Regions from separate parts of the Pedobacter sp. 01N416 genome, predicted to be linked through region 3. Evidence: riboswitches for the same ligand, from Rfam matches in the RefSeq annotation. Region 3 holds a riboswitch; each other region holds the start of a gene.
What was found. A riboswitch is a leader RNA that binds a small molecule or an ion and turns the genes downstream of it on or off. The one in region 3 is predicted to bind S-adenosylmethionine.

Region 1 (9,596 bases), on a different contig from region 3:
TAATTCATGTTTGTAGGCGTCGTAACCTTTTTTATACGATTTTTGGATACTGCGACCAGATGGTGTGTAATATCTAGCGATGGTTAAGTTCAATGCAGAACCGTCGCCAAAAGCAAACTGCTCTTGTACCAAACCTTTGCCAAAAGAACGGCGGCCAACAATAATTCCGCGTCCCAGATCCTGGATGGCTCCAGCTACAATTTCGCTGGCCGAAGCGGTATTTTCATTAATCAGGATAGCCAGTTTGCCATTTTGAAAAGCGCCAGTGCCCGTAGAAAAATAATCGGTACGTGGCTCATGTTTACCCTGTGTATATACAATAAGTTTGTTCTCGGCTAAAAACTGATCGGCCAAACCTGTAGCAGCAGTAAAATAACCACCTCCATTGTCACGCAAATCAAGAATCAGTTTTTTCATGCCCCTTGCTTTCAGGTTATTGGCTGCAACAGAAAAGTCGTTATCGGTATTAGCGCCAAACTTGCTGATCCGTACATAACCTGTTTCGTTATTGATCATATAAGCTGCATCAATACTGCTGATGTTTACTTTGCCTCGTGTAACCATAATGCGGTTACTTTGCGGTGTGCCTGGATGTAAAAGCACCACGCTAACACCTGTTCCAGATCTGCCTTTAAAACGGCCCGTAAGTTGGTCTTTTGGTAAATTTCTTCCACTTACAACTGCCGTATCGATACTTAGGATTTTATCGCCCAATTTTATCCCCGCCTGGTAAGCTGGGCCATCTTTAACCACGCCGGTAACCATCATGGTATCGTTAAGCATATAATATTCTATGCCCACACCCTCAAAGTTCCCTTCCAGGTTATCGGTCATATCCTGCGCATCGGTTGGTGGCAGGTAAACACTATGTGGATCGAGTTGGTGCAGAACGCTATCTATGGGTAAGTTTTGAAGCGAATCGGTATTGATATCACAGTTGAAATATCTTTGCCTCAGATCGAAAAATTAACATCGGCAGTGGCCGAGCGAATGAAAAAAGGTGGCCGTCTCTTTTATATAGGTGCGGGTACCAGTGGTCGTTTAGGTGTAGTAGACGCATCAGAATGCCCACCTACATACGGTGTTCCTTTTGATTGGGTTGTTGGAATTATTGCCGGTGGAGATACAGCCATTAGAAGAGCGGTAGAATTTGCTGAAGATGACGCCGAACAAGCCTGGAAAGATCTTCAGGAATTTGAAATTAACGAGAAAGATTGTTTGGTTGGTCTGGCAGCGTCAGGTACTACGCCATATGTAATCGGCGGATTAAACACGGCACGTAAGCATGGTATTTTAACAGGTTGCATCGTTTGTAATACCGGCGGACCTATTGCTGCAGAATCGGATTTTCCGGTTGAAGTGGTGGTTGGCCCTGAGTTTGTAACCGGCTCTACCCGTATGAAATCTGGTACGGCTCAAAAAATGGTGTTAAACATGTTAAGCACTACCGTTATGGTTCAGTTGGGGCGTGTAGTTGGCAATAAAATGGTCGATATGCAGTTAACCAACCATAAACTGGTAGACCGCGGTACACAAATGGTGGCCGATGAACTAAATATAGGTTACGATGAAGCAGCTGAGTTGTTAACCCGTTACGGAAGTGTACGTAAAGCAGTTGAAGCAGGACACTAAGAAATGAGAGAAGGATAGAAGGATTGAATGAAAATGAATTAGTGAATGAAAGAATGATTGAAGGATAGGATGTAGAAACGATCTTAACATTCACTCATTCAAAACTCAATCATTCAATAACTTATCTAGTCACTCATTCAAAATTCAATTATTCAATAATTAAAGTATATGCACGAAATTGAGCCTTATTACCAGTGGAGAGATGATTATATTTCGGCAGAAGATGAGCGTTCGCCATTTTACAATACCGAATATTCAGAACTTTACTTCGATAAGCAGATTTACAATTTTTTACTGCACCCGCAATGGGACGAGTTTGGTTCGAATACCTTATACATGAAGGTGTTATACGCCGATTATGATCGCAGTTATGCCGTTATAGAATTTATAGGAGAATGGAACGATGCCATTAACAACGATATTATGCTGCTGAAACGCGATATTTTAGAGCTGATGATGGATGAAGGCATTAATAAATTTATCCTGATCGGTGAAAATATACTGAATTTTCATGCCTCTGATGACAGTTATTACGAAGAGTGGTTTCAGGAAGTAGAAGATGGCTGGATTGTTGGAGTTAATTTTCAGGAACACGTAATCACCGAGTTTCGCGATAATAACATCGATTATTACATTAACTTTGGCGGTGCATTTGACAATCTGCCATGGCGCACATTAAAACCTTTACAGTTCTTTAAAAAAGTTGAAGAATTGCTGACAAAAAGATTAAACTAAATATTTATTTTTATATAGTTAAATACACAAAATTTAAAATGGAACAACAAAATTATCAATATCAAAAAGACAGTGTTTTTGTACAGGAAAGATCTGTTTCTAAAAAATTCTTTGCAAACGTTTTCTTGTGGATGTTCGTGGCATTGTTATTATCTACGCTTTCTGCCTTTTATATTTCTAACAGTGAAAGTGCATTAAGATCGTTAATCGATTTTGAAACCGGCAGAAGAACTGCTTTAGGTTACGTAGCCATGTTTGCACCACTTGGATTAGTTTTATTAATGGGCGCGGGTTTTAACAAATTATCTTATGGTGCACTATTAGGCGTTTTTGTGCTTTTCTCTATTTTATTAGGAGTAAGTTTAAGCTTTATTCTCTTAATTTATACCGGGGCGTCTATAATTACCTGTTTCGCTGCGGCTGCGGGTATTTTCGGTATTATGGCATTTATGGGCTATACCACTAATATTGATCTCAGTAAGTTCGGCCCTATCTTAATGGTAGGTGTTGCGGGATTATTTATTGCGAGCATTCTTAACATGTTTATTAAAAGCGAACAATTTAGCCTGATTATGGCTTTTGTAGGTATTGCGGTATTTACTGCGTTAACGGCTTATGATGTGCAGAAAATTAAAAGAATTGGGATGGGAATTCAGGAGAGTGGAGAAGCAATTCCAGAAGCAGACACTAAAAAACTGGCAATAATGGCTGCTTTGAATTTATATTTAGATTTCATCAATATCTTCCTTTTCTTACTTCGTATTTTCGGAAGCAGAAAATAGTCATTAACAGAACAATATTCTTAAGGCCGTGCAGAATTGCATGGCCTTTGTAATTTTATTTGGTAGCAAAGCGATAAATTTTGGAATTGATGTTGCTTTGTTGCATTTTTGTATGCTTATTAAGAAAGACGGAGGGATTAGACCCAACGAAGTCTTAGCAACCTGTAACCATACAAGGTGCTAAATTCTATTCTGCAAATAGCGGAAACAGATAAGTTTAGGATTACGATTCACGTACCAACTTTTTAAATAAGCCTTTTAGAGACTTGAGACCATAGATTTGAGATTTGAGACATTGTGTCTTATCCACTCTCATATCTGATATCTCATATCTCAAATCTTACAACAAGAATGAGCATAAGAGAAGAATTAGAAAAACGTATTTTGGTGATTGATGGTGCAATGGGTACCATGATTCAGCGATATACCTTAACCGAAGAAGATTTTAGAGGGGAGCGATTTAAAAACCATCCCTGTGATGTAAAAGGCAATAATGATTTGCTCAACATCACACGTCCGGATATTATTAAAACAATACACCTGGAGTACCTGGCCGCTGGTGCCGATATTATCGAAACCAATACGTTCAGTACACAGRGCATTTCCATGGCCGACTACCAGATGGAAGACCTTTCTTACGAAATGAGTTTTGAGGGCGCGCGGGTGGCAAAAGAAGCTGTAAACGTGTTCATGGCTGCAAATCCAGGCCGTAAATGTTTTGTGGCCGGTGCTATTGGCCCAACCAACCGTACCCTTTCCATGTCGCCGAATGTAAACGATCCTGGTTTTAGGGCAGTTTATTTTGATGAGCTCGAAGCCGCTTATTATGAGCAGGTGCGTGGTTTGGTAGATGGTGGTTCTGATGTATTATTAATCGAAACCATTTTCGATACTTTAAATGCTAAAGTGGCTATTGTAGCCATTAAAAAATATGAAGAGGTAATTGGCCGTAAACTGGAGATTATGATTTCTGGTACCATTACCGATGCCTCTGGAAGAACACTTTCAGGTCAAACTGCCGAAGCTTTCTTAAACTCTGTAATGCATGCAAAACCGTTAAGTATCGGTTTTAACTGTGCTTTGGGTGCTAAAGAAATGCGTCCGCATATTGAGGAGCTTGCTGCAAAAGCTGGCTGTTATGTTTCGGCCTATCCAAATGCAGGTTTACCAAACGAGTTTGGTGCTTATGATGAACAGCCGCATGAAACGGCACATTTAGTTGACGATTTTATTGCCTCTGGTTTTGTGAATATTGTAGGCGGCTGTTGTGGTACCACGCCAGAGCACATTGGCTGTATTGCCAAAAATGCCCGAAAAGCAGAACCCCGTAAAATACCTGTATTGGAGCCTTACATGCGTTTAAGTGGGCTTGAGCCTGTAACCATCACCCCAGAAAGCATTTTTGTAAATATTGGTGAAAGAACAAATATTACCGGATCTCCCAAATTCTCTAAACTGATTTTAGGTGGAGATTATGAAGCCGCACTGGCCGTTGCTCTGCAACAGGTTGAAGGTGGTGCGCAGGTAATTGATGTGAATATGGATGAGGGGATGTTGGATTCGGAAGCAGCAATGACCAAATTCTTAAATCTCATTGCCTCCGAACCTGATATTGCCAAATTGCCCATCATGGTCGATTCATCCAAATGGTCGGTTATTGAAAATGGCTTAAAATGTTTGCAGGGAAAAGGAATTGTAAACTCTATTTCACTAAAAGAAGGGGAGGAGAAATTCCGCGAAAGTGCACGCAAAATTATGCAATACGGTGCTGCGGTAGTAGTAATGGCTTTTGATGAGCAAGGACAGGCCGATAATTATGAGCGCAGAAAAGAAATCTGTAAAAGAAGTTACGATATTCTGGTGCACGAAATTGGTTTCCCGCCAGAGGATATTATTTTCGATCCGAACATTTTAACTGTTGCAACCGGATTAGAAGAACATAATAATTATGCTGTCGATTTTATAAATGCCACACGGTGGATTAAAGAAAACCTACCTCATGCTAAAGTGAGCGGAGGGGTTTCTAATATTTCTTTCTCTTTCAGGGGAAATAATACCGTTCGCGAAGCAATGCACTCCGCATTTCTTTATCACGCCATTCAGGCTGGGTTAGATATGGGGATCGTAAATGCAGGGATGCTAGAAGTTTATCAGGAAATTCCACCCGAATTGTTAGAAAGGGTGGAGGATGTACTCTTAAACCGAAGAGACGATGCTACAGAGCGTTTGGTAGAATATGCCGATACCGTAAAATCGAAAGGTAAAGAGGTAGTTAAAGATGAAGAGTGGAGAAAAGGTTCTGTTGAAGAGCGATTATCTCATTCTTTAGTAAAGGGAATTGTAGAATACCTGGATGATGATGTGGAAGAAGCCAGACAAAAATATGCCCGCCCGATTCAGGTAATCGAAGGACCGTTGATGGATGGGATGAACATTGTGGGTGATTTATTCGGTGCCGGAAAAATGTTCTTGCCACAAGTGGTAAAATCGGCAAGGGTAATGAAAAAAGCCGTAGCCTATTTATTGCCATTTATCGAACAGGAAAAGCTGGATAATCCCGATCAGGATCAAAGTTCATCTGCAGGAAGAGTTTTAATGGCCACCGTAAAAGGCGATGTGCATGATATTGGAAAAAATATTGTGGGTGTAGTATTGGCTTGTAATAACTTCGAAATTGTTGACATGGGCGTGATGGTTCCTGCGCAGGAAATCATCAAAAAAGCCAAAGAAATAAAAGCCGATATTATTGGTTTAAGTGGATTGATTACACCATCATTGGATGAAATGGTTCACTTTGCCAAAGAAATGGAGCGCGAAGGTTTTACCATTCCCTTAATTATCGGTGGGGCCACTACTTCAAGAATCCATGCTGCTGTAAAAGTAGCGCCAAATTATTCAGGACCTGCTATCCACGTATTGGATGCTTCCAGAAGTGTTACCGTTTGCAGCACCTTGATGAATCCTGAAACAAAAGACGATTATGTGGCAGGTATCAGGGCCGAATATGATAAAGCACGCGAAGCGCATTTAAATAAGCGATCGGATAAACGTTTTAAAACCTTAGAAGAGGCACGTGCAAATAAATTTAAGATTGATTTTCAGCCCAACCTACCCGTTCCGGAATTTACAGGCACAAGGGTTTTCGATAACTATCCCTTAGAAGAACTGGTTCCCTATATCGATTGGACGCCGTTTTTCCATACCTGGGAGCTCCGTGGCAGTTATCCGAAAATTTTCGATGATAAAAATGTAGGGGATGAGGCAAAGAAACTTTTTGATGATGCACAAACTTTATTAAAACGCATCCTCGACGAAAAACTGTTAACAGCAAGAGCCGTAATCGGTTTCTGGCCAGCTAATGCGGTTGGAGACGATATTCAGTTGACAGTTGCCAGTGATCAGCTGTCAAATGACTCAGAACTGAAAACTGAGAACTCCAAACTGGTAACTATCCATACCCTCCGCCAGCAGGCCGAAAAAGTAGATGGGCAGCCTTATTATGCTTTATCTGATTTCATTGCACCGAAAGAAAGTGGTATTCAGGATTATTTTGGTGGTTTTGCCGTAACCGCAGGTATCGGGATTGATGACCTGGTAAATGAGTTCGAATCGAATTACGATGATTACAATAGTATCATGGCTAAAGCATTGGCCGATCGTTTAGCTGAAGCTTTCGCAGAACGCTTGCACGAACGTGTACGTAAAGAATACTGGGGTTATGCACAAGATGAAAATCTGAGCAATCAGGAATTGATTAAAGAAGAATACGCAGGTATCCGTCCCGCGCCAGGTTATCCTGCCTGTCCGGAACACACCGAAAAAGGAACTTTATTCCAATTGCTTGATGCGGAGAATAAAATAGGGTTACACTTAACCGAAAGTTATGCCATGTATCCAACAGCAGCGGTAAGTGGGTTTTATTTCGCGCATCCCGATTCAAGGTATTTTGGATTAGGAAAAATTACCAAAGATCAGATTGAAGATTACGCCATCAGAAAGAATATGCCGGTTGAAGAAGTGGAGCGGTGGTTAAGTCCAAATTTAGCTTATTAATATTTTCGATTTGTCGTCCTGAGTGAATAGAAGGATCTCAAACCGAAGAACATATAATTTTGATGTTTGCAGTCATCAGAAATAAGAACTGCTACAATGTTAGAGATGCTTCGTTAGCACTCAGCATGACACCCAAAAATAGGTTATGAAGATTACAGACCATATAAAAAACGCAAAGGGTAAAACCTTGTTCTCTTTTGAATTATTGCCGCCTATTAAAGGGCAAAGTATACAATGGATTTATGATGCGATAGAGCCATTATTAGAGTTTAATCCTCCTTTTATTGATGTAACTTCGCTCCGCGAGGATTACATTTATAAAGAACAGGCGAATGGTTTGCTACAAAAGGTATCTTATCGTAAGCGTCCCGGAACCATTGCCATTTGTGCGGCCATTATCCATAAATATAAAGTAGATGCCGTTCCGCATCTCATTTGCGGTGGATTTACCAAAGAAGAAACCGAAAATGCATTGATCGATTTACAGTTCTTGGGTATTGATAACGTTTTGGCTTTGCGTGGCGATGCCCGTAAGGCAGATGGGAATTTCGTGCCAACTCCCGGCGGACACTGTTATGCTACAGATTTGATCGAGCACATCAAGAACCATAACGAAGGTAAATTTTTGCACGAAGATGTAGAAACCTTTAAAAGTGATTTCTGTATCGGCGTGGCTGGCTATCCGGAAAAACATTTCGAAGCGCCTAACATGAGTACCGATTTCAAATACCTGAAAAAGAAGGTTGAAGCAGGAGCAGAGTTTATTGTTACGCAGATGTTTTTCGATAACCAGAAGTATTTCGATTTTGTAAAAAAATGCAGGGAAAACGATATCAATATTCCAATTATACCAGGCTTGAAGCCTATAAGTACCTTGTCTCAGTTAAATGTGCTGCCTAAAATATTTCACATCGATTTGCCTGATGAGTTAACGGATGCGCTATCGCACGCTAAAAATAATAATGAGGCAAAAGAAATTGGTACTGAAGCCATGATTAAACAATGTAAAGAATTGATTGATTTTGGTGCCCCGGTGTTACACTTTTACACCATGGGCCGCCCAGAGCAAACCAAAAAGATTGCTAAGGCTATTTTTTAGTCTAAAAAGCGTCGTCATTGCGAGGCACGAAGCAATCCTACAACGATCGCTAATTAACCTAGCGCTTTAAGATTGCTTCGTGCCTCGCAATGACGTATTTTTTTTGTTACTTAAATTATCATCATGAATAATCTAAATATCGACCAACAAAACCTCGATGCCATACTGACAGAAGTTAAACAACAGGGAATAGATTATTTAAACCAAATTCATGAACGGCCTACAACCAGTTCTGCTGAAGTAGAGATTGTCTGGGATTTATGCGAGCAAGGTTTTGGTACACTTGAAGCCTTAAAACAATTTAATCAACGCTTCGAGCCTATTATGGTGGCCTCATCTGGGCCAAGATACTGGGGCTTTGTAACCGGTGGAACAACTCCTGCTGCCATTGCTGGCGATTGGCTGTCGACTATCTACGATCAAAACACACAAAGCGCAAAAGGTAACGGCGACGTTTCGGCTATCATCGAACTCGAAACCATCCAGTTATTACTTTCGTTGTTTAACCTGCCCAAGGATTTTTTCGGTGGTTTTGTAACCGGAGCAACCTTATCTAATTTTACCTGCCTAGCTGTTGCAAGGCAATGGATTGGCAAACAATTTGGAAAAGATTTTGCCAGAGAAGGTATATCAGGTAAGGTAAATGTATTGTCGGCTACACCGCACTCATCAGCCATAAAATCCTTATCGATGCTTGGCTTGGGTAGTGGCAATTTTATTCAGGTAAACGTAATGCAGGGCAACCGCGAAGCGCTAGATGTTGCCGACCTTGAACTAAAAATACAAGCCTTAAATGGCGAACCTTTCATTTTAATCTCAAGTGCCGGAACAGTAAATACGGTTGATTTTGATGATTTTGAAGCCATTAATGCCTTAAAAGAAAAATATAATTTCTGGTGGCATATCGATGCAGCCTTTGGCGGCTTTGCCGCTTGTTCGCCTAAATATAATCATTTTGTTAAAGGATGGGAGCATGCCGACAGTATTACGGTTGATTGCCACAAATGGCTAAATGTACCCTATGAAAACGCAGTATTTTTCGTGAAAGAAAAACACCAATTGTTACAGGTAGAAACCTTTCAGAATTCTAATGCAGCTTATTTGGGCAATCCGATGGAAAATTTCAGTTACTTAAATTTTTTGCCAGAAAATTCCCGCCGTTTAAAGACCTTACCTGCATGGTTTACCTTAACAAGCTATGGAAAACAAGGTTATCAGGAAATTGTAGAAACTAATGTTGAGGTGGCCTTACAGTTTGCCTGTTTTATTAATGAAAATCCAAACTTCGAGTTATT
Region 2 (6,131 bases), on a different contig from region 3:
CATGTTTTTTATCCTCGGTTCTGCTGCCACCTCCTTGGAGCGGCACAGAAAGCAGGCTTTTGCCACTAAGGATGAAGAAAAAAAAGGCCGTAATGCAATGCAGGTACTGGCCAATGCCGGGGCTGCGGCCATTGCAGCTATAGTTACCCTGTCTTATCCCCGGCTGGCTTATTTGATGCTTCCGGCAATGGCGGCAGCCTTTGCCTCGGCTACAGCGGATACCCTGTCCTCCGAGCTGGGGATGCTTTATGGAAGACGGTTTTTTAATGTTATTTCCTTTAAGCCCGACCGCTGCGGAATGGACGGGGTGATCAGTCTGGAAGGGACCCTGATCGGTATAGCAGGTAGCTGTATTATTGCTGGCATTTATGCGCTAGGATGGGGATGGAGTATCAGCTTTTTCTTTATTGTTCTTGCAGGTACGTTGGGTAACCTTACTGATTCCATATTAGGGGCTGTGCTGGAGCGGAGGGGGTTGATCGGGAATGATGTGGTCAATTTTTTGAATACATTGACAGCAGCGATTGTAATTGTGTTGTTGGAGATTTTTCTTTAAGTCTGGGTTTATTTATTCCCATTACACCTTAAGCCATTCGGCACAAGCAAAAATAATTTAACCACAGATAGAAAGGATGCACACAGATATGAAAATCCGTGTTATCTGGGTGCATCTATGGTTAAAAACGCTTAACTTAACGAACATTGGGCATGGGAGACACTCGGTAAAATTTTTAATTGAGTTGGGGTTTTTTAGTTAAAGTTCGTTAACGCTCTTGAAAGTAATCAGCCAAAAGGACTATATTTATCACTATAAAATCTTGGATTGTCCTGTAAGATCATTGATAATGCTGAGCATGTACTCAGTTTTAATATTTTAAGATTGATAAATTATTAATTAACCAATGCTTTCTTTCTTGAGTTTACAAAACTCAATAAGTAAGCCAGTAACAGAAGAGGCACTGCCATCCAGATTATTTCGTGGACACCAAACTTCGCGATTACAATGCCGCCTAAGAATGCGCCTAATGAAATACCGATATTATAGCAAGATGTTAAAAGACTGTTTACAAATTCCAATGCATTATGGGGAACGGATTGAGTGGTTCGAATGTTGGGCACTAAAAATCCACCTGTATGGATCATGCCCCATAAGGAAACAATAATTACCATAGGGATAAAAATTGTTCCAAAATAATAAGCCAATATTTGCACAGCTATCAAAAGAATAAAAAAGAACCGGCTGGTTAAGATTACATTTTTACCGAGTGCAATGCCCATTAACCAGTTACCAAGAATCCCCATTCCACCAAATAGGAGCAGCATAATGCTAATTTGAGCGCCGTTCATATTCGAAATGTTTTCAAGGTACGCGGCAAGGTAGCTATAGCTCGAGAACATGGCTGCAAGTGTAAGTACGGTGGAAACCAGGTTTAGCCAAAGCTTGGTATCCTTTAAAACATACAACTGGCTTTCAGCAGATTTTTCGCTGTTGCCCGGCATAGATGGCACAACAAATAGCAGGCCTAAAAAGGCAATTAAACTGATAATACTGGTTAAGAAAAAAGATGCCTGCCAGTTATGAAAGTAATCAGCAGCATAGGTAGTTAAGGGTACACCCAAAACCGTAGCGATGCTGAGCCCAGTCATGACGACCGATACTGCTTTGGCTCCGCCTTGTTTGAACGCTACTGCTAGCGAAATATTCCAGAACAGCGGGTGGAAGAAGGCAGGCAAAATCCTCGCGATCATCAAAATGGTAAAGCTAGGGGAAAAAGCTGAAAGCAGGTTTGAGAGTATAAAAACACCCAAAACAAGGCATAATAAGAACTTGCGATTGATCTTAGAAGTAAGGGCAGTTATAAATGGAGACGATACGGCAACTGTTATAGCAAAGGCACTTAATAACCACCCGGCTGTATCCACAGAAACGCCAAACTCCCTGCTGATCGTTGGCAAGATGCCGATAACGCCAAATTCGGTAGTGATAATGCCAAAGGCACCTAATGCCAGTATATATATAGACTTATTCATATATTCAAATATTTCGATGTGTATAGGTAATTTGTTTCTAATTTCATGTGTAAGTGCCCTTAATCCTTTAACGAATTTAGGCAGGCGATGTACTCATTGAGCACTTTCTCGTTCAGCAGGTATTTGAAATTACGTCCTTCTTTTTGAGGCAACAACAGGTCTGCATCAACCAGTTGCTTTAAATGGTGGGAAACGGAAGGTTGTGTCAGGTCTAAAAGATCATTTACTTCTGCACAATAGAGGCAATCTTTCTTTTTTTTAAATTCCTGTAAAATGGCTATCCTGTTGGTATCACTTAGTGCCCGGGATATCTTTTCTATCTTTTTGTTATCCATTTTTCTTGCTTTGCTCCAAATTAACAAGGGGTAAAGCCTTGGCAAAGGTAAATTTTAATATTGATATATAGAAATGTATCTATGTTTATTGATTGTTTTAGGATAAAGATTTTTAGTCATCAGGGAGATCCCAGTAAGAAGTGGCAAAATCCAAGATCTGGTTTGCATATATCCCTTTAGCAAGATCGAAAAAAAACAAAGGCAGTCAGTTTTAAAAAGACTGTCAACCGCGTTATTTAAATAAATAATATAAATCCTATAGGAATACTAGATTATTATTTTTAGCTTTGCATCATTATATAATACTTATCCAGAAAGACTGAGGGAAMGGCCCTATGACGTCTGAGCAACCTATACACTTGTAAAAGGTGCTAATTCCTTTCTGCCCAAGGGTGGAGAAGATAAGTTGGTTATGCATCCGCATGCTAATTGATTTTGAGGTCGCTCAAAGTTTTTCTGGTAAAAGAACTCCTAAAAAAATCAGAAAATGAAGAAAACTTTTACACTTTTTACGGCTATTCAATTGCTCTGGCTTCCTTTATTGGCGCAGAATAGGCTGAGTGGATTTAAAACCCAAAATATTCCGATACAGCGTGTTATTGAGCAGAAATTTGATGCCGGGCTTAATAAAGAAAATATAGGGGCTACCATAAAAGAACTTTCTGCCAACCCTCACCACTTGGGTGCTAAAGGAAGTAAAACAGTAGCAGAATCTGTATTGAAAAAGTTTAGAAGTTATGGCTGGGACGCAAAAATAGAGACTTATTATGTTTTGTTTCCAACGCCTAAAGCCCGTTCGGTAGAACTTTTAGGGAGTTTAGGTATCAGCGTAAAAGGCAAGATTGTTATTGCAAAATATGGCAGATCGTGGCGGGGCACTAAACCTAAGATAGCCTACGAACATGGTGCGGTGGGCTGTATCATTTATTCGGACCCAAAAGATGACGGCTTTGTGAAAGGAGATGTATATCCGCAAGGCGCCTACAAGCCAGAATTTGCTGTTCAACGGGGATCGGTAATGGATATGGTAATTTATCCCGGTGATCCATTAACACCCGGAATCGGTTCTACCAAGAATGCCAAAAGGTTGGAGCGGGCAGATGCCAAAACGATTCTTAAAATTCCGGTTCAGCCCATTAGTTATCACGATGCTTTGCCATTGCTTGCTGCACTTAAAGGTGAGGTGGTACCTACCGATTGGAGCGGTGGCTTGCCCGTTACCTATCACATTGGCGATGGAAGTACCGTGGTCCGTTTAAACCTGGCTTTTAACTGGGATATTGTGCCAGCATACAATGTTGTAGCAAAACTTGAGGGAAGTAAATTTAAAAATCAGTGGATTATACGTGGTAATCATCACGATGCCTGGGTAAATGGCGCTGCAGATCCGGTAAGTGGGCTGGCCTCCCTTTTGGAAGAAGCAAAATCTATCGGAAAATTGGCAAAGGCAGGTATAAAACCTAAACGAACACTTGTTTATATTGCCTGGGATGGAGAAGAACAATCGCTTTTAGGTTCAACAGAATGGGTAGAAGACCATGCAGACGAGTTAAACAGTAAAGCGGTTGCCTACATCAATTCGGATGGCAATGGCCGTGGCTTTTTGGAAGCTGGCGGTTCCCATGCTTTAGAAAATTTTGTTTCAGAAATTTCGAAAGATGTAAAAGACCCTCAGGTTGGTTCTAATATTTTTGAGCGGTGGAAAGCCAATAAAACCATTTCTACAGCCTCGCTTACCGACCGTAAGAAAATACAAGATAGCCAAACACTCGATCTGGGCGCGCTCGGCACAGGATCAGATTATTCAGCGTTTTTGCAGCACCTCGGCATCCCTACTTTAAGCCTTGGTTTTGGCGGGGAAGATGAAGGAGGAGAGTACCATACCAATTTCGATACTTACGACAACTTTGTGAAGTTTAAAGATCCAGGTTTTGAATACGGATTGGCCTTATCGCAAACGGCTGGCCGGGCGGTATTACGTTTGGCCAATGCAGATGTACTTCCATTTAATTTTTCTAATCTTCAGGCTAAAATAGCGACTTATGTTACTGAAGTAAACGCTTTGGCAAAACAGCTTAGGGAAGGTGCTCAAAGCCAGAATAAGCTCGTTTTAAGTGGTGCTTATCAGCTCGCCAACGATCCTAAAGAAAACTTGAAAAATCCTCCTGTACAGGTTGAATTACCAGAGTTTGATTTTAAAGCACTGAACTTAGCAGTAGATAGTTTAAAAACTGCATCATCAAAACTTGATCAGATCGTATCTGCTGCACTCGCTTCGGATACTAAAACTGATCAACTCAATACCTTACTTTTTCAGGCTGAAAAACAATTGCTTCTACAAGCAGGTTTACCTGGGCGTCCGTGGTATAGGCATAGCATTTATGCCCCTGGTCTGTACACCGGCTATGGCGTTAAAACCCTTCCCGGTGTGAGAGAAGCCATTGAGCAGTACCATACAAAAGATGTACAGGTACAAATTCTCGTGTTAACAACTTCAATCTCAAAACTCACTCAATTTCTCAACCAGACCAATCATCCTTAATTATAATCCATAAAAATGAAACTATTTTTTACCCATTTAATAGTCTGCTTTGTTTTGCTTAGCAGTTTGCAGGCTTTTGCTCAAAATACCATTCGCGGTAAGATCACCGACAGTAAAGATAAGCAAGCACTTATTGGCGCTACCATAAAATTAAAAGGTACCAAAATCGGCACCAGCACCAATGGTAAAGGAGAATTTAATTTAAACTTATCTCAAAAAGCTGATAGTATCATCATCCATTTTCAGGGCTATTTAGAACAGGTTGTAGCTATCAATAACCGATCAGAAATTAATGTGGAATTGAAAGAAGATGTCCATCTTTTAGCTGATGTGGTGGTTACGGGCGTTGCAGAAGGTACCAGTCGCAAAAAGTTGACCTTTGCCCTAACAAAAGTGAATAACGATCAGATTAATACCGTTCCGGCTACAGATGCCTCTCAAACTTTAAGAGGAAAGGTTGCAGGGATCCAGATCAGTCAATCTTCTGGTAATTCGGGGGCAACGGTTTATCTGCGCGGCGCTAAATCGGTATCGGGCAATATTGCGCCGCTTTTGGTAGTGGATGGGTTTGTAACCGCATTAAACCTGTCTGACTTAAATCCGCAGGATATAGAATCGATTGAAGTGGTTAAAGGCGCAGCGGCTTCGGCCCTTTATGGTACCAGGGGTGAAGGCGGAATTATCCAGGTGCTCACCAAAAAAGGAAAAGGTACCGGAAAGGTGAATATTATTGTCGATAATGAATTTGGCTTAAGCAATGTGCAAAATACGCCGCCAACTTCTCAGTTTCATCATTTTAAGGTTAATTCCGATGGTTCATTCGTGCTTAACGGCAACGCCAGGACCATCGATGTACAAACTAACGGTTATTCCCTTAACCTTCACCCATACCCAAATGTATACGATAATGTGGCTAACATGTTAAACAACAATCCATATTTTACAAATTTTGTTTCGGCATCAACTGCGGGCGATAAATATACTTTGTATGCATCTTTTCAAAATCAATATAAAGGCGGAGTTGCAGAACCTGTGGGTGCCGATAAAAGACAAACAGCCTTGTTTAATTTTGGCTATAAACCGGATAAAAACTTAGAGATTAACCTAAGCCTGCAATACTTTAACAACAAAACGCCTTCTTCTTCCATATCATCAAGTGGTAGCGGCTCCTTGTTATATGCTACTTCACTATACGAACCTTTTATCAATCTTCAGGAACGCGA
Region 3 (3,842 bases):
TCTAGGCGGTATGCTGTAGTTTGATTATTTTTTTATTCCGGCTTTCTTTGATGAAGTTTCCAATTACGTTAGTCAAGGCATCTGTTTCGATTAAAAATCCATCGTGACCATAATCTGAGTGCAAGGCACTAAATTCTGCTCCTGGGATATGATCGGCCAGGTATTTTTGCTCCGATAAAGGAAACAAAACGTCATTTTCTATCCCGATTACCAAAGTATTTGCCGTAATTAATTTTAGTGCATCAGCAATGCTTTTGCGGTTACGGCCCACATTGTGGCTGTCCATTGCTTTGGTTAAATAATAATAACTGTAGGCGTTAAAACGGTTAATCAGTTTTTCTCCCTGATAATTCTGATAAGAAGAGGATCTGAAATTGTCGGTTTTATCGTTTACGCTTTCTACCTGTGTACTGCCGTAAGCACTGTAGGTTCTATAACTTAAAAGTGCAATGCTACGGGCTGTTTTTAAACCTTTGCTGCCACCGTTTGGCTGGTTGGCATAAAAAGTTCTATCGGTAGTAATGGCCAAACGCTGACTTTCGTTAAAAGCAATTCCCCATGGAGAATGGGCTGCATTAGTCGCAATCAAGATCAGGTTTTCAATTTTATTCGGCTCCGAAATACTCCACTCAACAGCTTGCTGTCCGCCTAAAGAACCTCCGATCAATAATTTAATATAATCAATGCCTAAATGCGAAGCCAATAACTGGTGTGCCGATACTAAATCGCGGATAGTAAACTGCGGAAACGAAAGGTAATAAGGTAAGCCTGTTACGGGATTAGTACTTAATGGATTTGTGCTGCCGTAATGCGAGCCTAAAACATTAGCGCAAACGATATAATGCTCTTCGGGATTGAACAAAGCATTTTCGCCGAACAAACCTTCCCACCATTCAAAAACGTCAGCATTGGCGGTAAGTGCATGGCAAACCCAAATTCGAAACCCTCAGTGCATTCGGTTTTACTCCTGCTGCTAATTGCTCTGTTTCGCTTAATTGCTGGTGCGTTGTGGCAGAAGGCTGAATGATCAGCGTTTTTGCATCACCCACATTGGCCAGGTGCGACGCCAGTTTTAAGTTATCAATTACCTGTGATGCATTTTCTTTGCTTCCAGCTAATTCGAAAGACAAAACTGCGCCAAAACCATTGCTTAAATATTTTTTAGCCAGGTTGTTATATTTACTGCTGGCTAAGCCAGGGTACTGAACTTCTTTAACTAGTGGATGGTTTTCTAACCAGGTTGCCAATTCTAACGCATTATCTACATGGCGCTGAACGCGGAGTGATAAAGTTTCTAATCCTTGTAATAAAAGAAAAGAATTGAAAGGCGATAGGGCAGGTCCCAGATCTCTTAATCCTTCTACCCGGGCACGGATGATAAACTGGATGTTACCAAATGGTCCGCCGATACCAAAAACATCGCTGAAAACCAAACCATGATAACCTTCTGAAGGCTCAGAGAATTGAGGGAATTTCCCATTGCCCCAGTTGTAATTTCCACCGTCAACGATAACCCCGCCAATACTTGTTCCATGCCCGCCGATCCATTTAGTTGCAGATTCTACAACAATGTTGGCGCCATGTTCCAATGGTTTAAACAAATAACCTCCTGCACCAAAAGTATTGTCGACCACTAATGGTAGATCGTATTTTTTTGCAATTGCGGCAATTTTTTCGAAATCAGGCACACTAAATGCAGGGTTGCCAATGGTTTCTAAAAAGATTGCTTTTGTTTTATCGGTTATRTTACTTTCAAATTCTTCAGGTACATCTGGATTTGCAAAATCGACATGAATACCCAAGCGCTTAAAAGCTACTTTGAATTGATTATAGGTTCCGCCGTAAATGTGAGATGAAGAAACGATGCTATCACCAGCCTCCAATATGTTATTTAGTGCGATAAATTGAGCGGCTTGCCCCGATGCGACTGCTAAAGCTGCCACGCCACCTTCTAAAGCGGCAATACGTTTTTCGAAAACATCGCTGGTTGGATTCATGATCCTGGTGTAGATATTACCAAACTCTTTTAAGGCAAATAAATTGGCGCCGTGTTCTGCATTTTTAAAACCATAAGAAGTGGTTTGGTAAATAGGAACAGCTCTTGATCCTGTTGTTGGATCTATTTCCTGGCCAGCGTGCAGTTGTAAAGTTTCAAATTTATATGATGTTGACATAATTTCTATTTTTTTAGTTGATGTGATTAGATAGCAGAAATTAGGATAATCCTAAAACCTAGCAGGGCGTATCCCGGTTTCCCGGGACCTTCCAATTTGAAAGAAACAAAAAAGGAAGATTTTTAAATTACTGTATGCAACAGCACATACAAGTAAACGCACGCATATCACAACAAATAAAAGAAATAGAAGCTTGTTCTACCTTTTTAAGGTCTGTACTGGGTTCGCTTAGCGATTGAAGATTTAATGTTTTCATCAGTTCTAATTTATATCTCCAAATAACACCATGTTATCCGGTCAGGAATTGGCACCTTCTCTTTCTGAGGGTTGCCAGTGGGTCATCGAGCCAGTCTCTCGCCACTTCTTTATAAATCAACCCGTGAAGATTGACTTTTATTTAGCTATCTGCCAAATAATATTTCAAATGTCTGAATTTAATTTTAATCCACAAAATAAAATTTCGAAATTACATTAACTCATTGAAAATGAATTGCGTATTTTTATGATGCAATGACAATCTGAAACTTTAATACTGAATTAACGCTTAAAATTCTAAGTTTGTGGTACCTATCTAAATTAATTATGATGAAAAATACAAAATCACTATGTTTAGGCCTGTTGTTTACTATTGCTTGTTTAAATAATGTAAATGCTCAATTCGGAGGCTTAAAAGATAAATTATTAAAAGTGGGCACTGCCCAGGGTGCTAAAGCTTTAGGCGTAGACAAGTTTTTAAAACAACCTGCTGCCATTACCACTAATTTTGAAGACGTAAATAGAGAAGGCGAAAAGCTGCCTGATTTTATTAATTCATTAAATTTAAAAGCCCAGCCCTTGTATTTACTGCCTAAAAATCCAGATGGTGGTTTTGTGCTTTGTGAGGGGCTTTACGAAATGACCAATAAAAGTTATTGTCTAAAAGCAGGAACTTTTGCCCCATCAAAGGGTGATGGTTACATGTTTGCACCTGTTTTAGGCCCGAAGGAAGAAATTGTGGTTTCTATACTGAAAAGCGCTGAGAAACATCCTGATGTAGACCAGCACGATATTCAGGCATTATTATGGACCATTATTGCAAGAACAAAATTTGCCGATTTTAACGGACAGGTTAAAGTAACTGCCATTAAATTATTAACACCAAAACAACTTACACAATTGGAAGGTGGTGCTTTAGGTGTTTTGCCTTTCGATGTAATGGAAAAGGCTAAAGACCAGTTACCATCGGGGGTGAGGGCTGTTTTTGAAACAGAAAATAATATCCGTCAACTGGTTTCGTCTGGGAATTATACTTATGCTGATATGGAAAAATATGCGATTATAGCGGGTATGGCGCCACCAAGAAGCGATGTGCCAAGCGGTATCTGGACCAAACACCCTGACGGTTATTATGTACGTTATTTTCCTTCTGGTTATTCGATTACCAAGGTACAGGTTTATGTACCTAAAGAATTATTGGCTGGTGGTACAAAATTAATATATGATGCTGCTGGTGACATTGCCTGCCCAGCTAATACAGGCTCGCAACGTTTAGCGCAGACTAATGAGCCTCTGGAGGCAAATTATTCGTTGAAGTTGACTACGATTTGTAATCCTAAATAGATTTCAAAACAAATATTCGTCATTGCGAGGAGGAACGACGAAGCAATCTTAAAGCGCACGCTAGTAGCG

Region 1: linked by a shared signal. The riboswitch ahead of metH (methionine synthase) and the one ahead of AC1DND_RS07680 (O-acetylhomoserine aminocarboxypropyltransferase/cysteine synthase family protein) in region 3 are both predicted to bind S-adenosylmethionine.
Region 2: linked by a shared signal. The riboswitch ahead of AC1DND_RS22535 (transferrin receptor-like dimerization domain-containing protein) and the one ahead of AC1DND_RS07680 (O-acetylhomoserine aminocarboxypropyltransferase/cysteine synthase family protein) in region 3 are both predicted to bind S-adenosylmethionine.

What each region holds. Positions count from the first base shown of each region.
Region 1 is NZ_JBFTRT010000018.1:13,360-22,955, reverse strand. Features, by position in the region: gene AC1DND_RS02145 (S41 family peptidase) at 1-888, opposite strand, end outside; gene AC1DND_RS02140 (N-acetylmuramic acid 6-phosphate etherase) at 910-1,632, shown strand; gene AC1DND_RS02135 (hypothetical protein) at 1,801-2,367, shown strand; gene AC1DND_RS02130 (Bax inhibitor-1/YccA family protein) at 2,406-3,149, shown strand; SAM riboswitch class I at 3,263-3,367, shown strand; gene metH (methionine synthase) at 3,501-7,202, shown strand; gene metF (methylenetetrahydrofolate reductase [NAD(P)H]) at 7,348-8,301, shown strand; gene AC1DND_RS02115 (pyridoxal phosphate-dependent decarboxylase family protein) at 8,425-9,596, shown strand, end outside.
Region 2 is NZ_JBFTRT010000510.1:252-6,382, reverse strand. Features, by position in the region: gene AC1DND_RS22550 (DUF92 domain-containing protein) at 1-556, shown strand, start outside; gene AC1DND_RS22545 (MFS transporter) at 892-2,031, opposite strand; gene AC1DND_RS22540 (ArsR/SmtB family transcription factor) at 2,091-2,366, opposite strand; SAM riboswitch class I at 2,670-2,774, shown strand; gene AC1DND_RS22535 (transferrin receptor-like dimerization domain-containing protein) at 2,854-4,908, shown strand; partial or broken gene AC1DND_RS22530 (carboxypeptidase-like regulatory domain-containing protein) at 4,924-6,131, shown strand, end outside.
Region 3 is NZ_JBFTRT010000096.1:11,352-15,193, reverse strand. Features, by position in the region: partial or broken gene AC1DND_RS07685 (homoserine O-acetyltransferase family protein) at 2-937, opposite strand; gene AC1DND_RS07680 (O-acetylhomoserine aminocarboxypropyltransferase/cysteine synthase family protein) at 903-2,174, opposite strand; SAM riboswitch class I at 2,438-2,548, opposite strand; gene AC1DND_RS07675 (hypothetical protein) at 2,760-3,773, shown strand.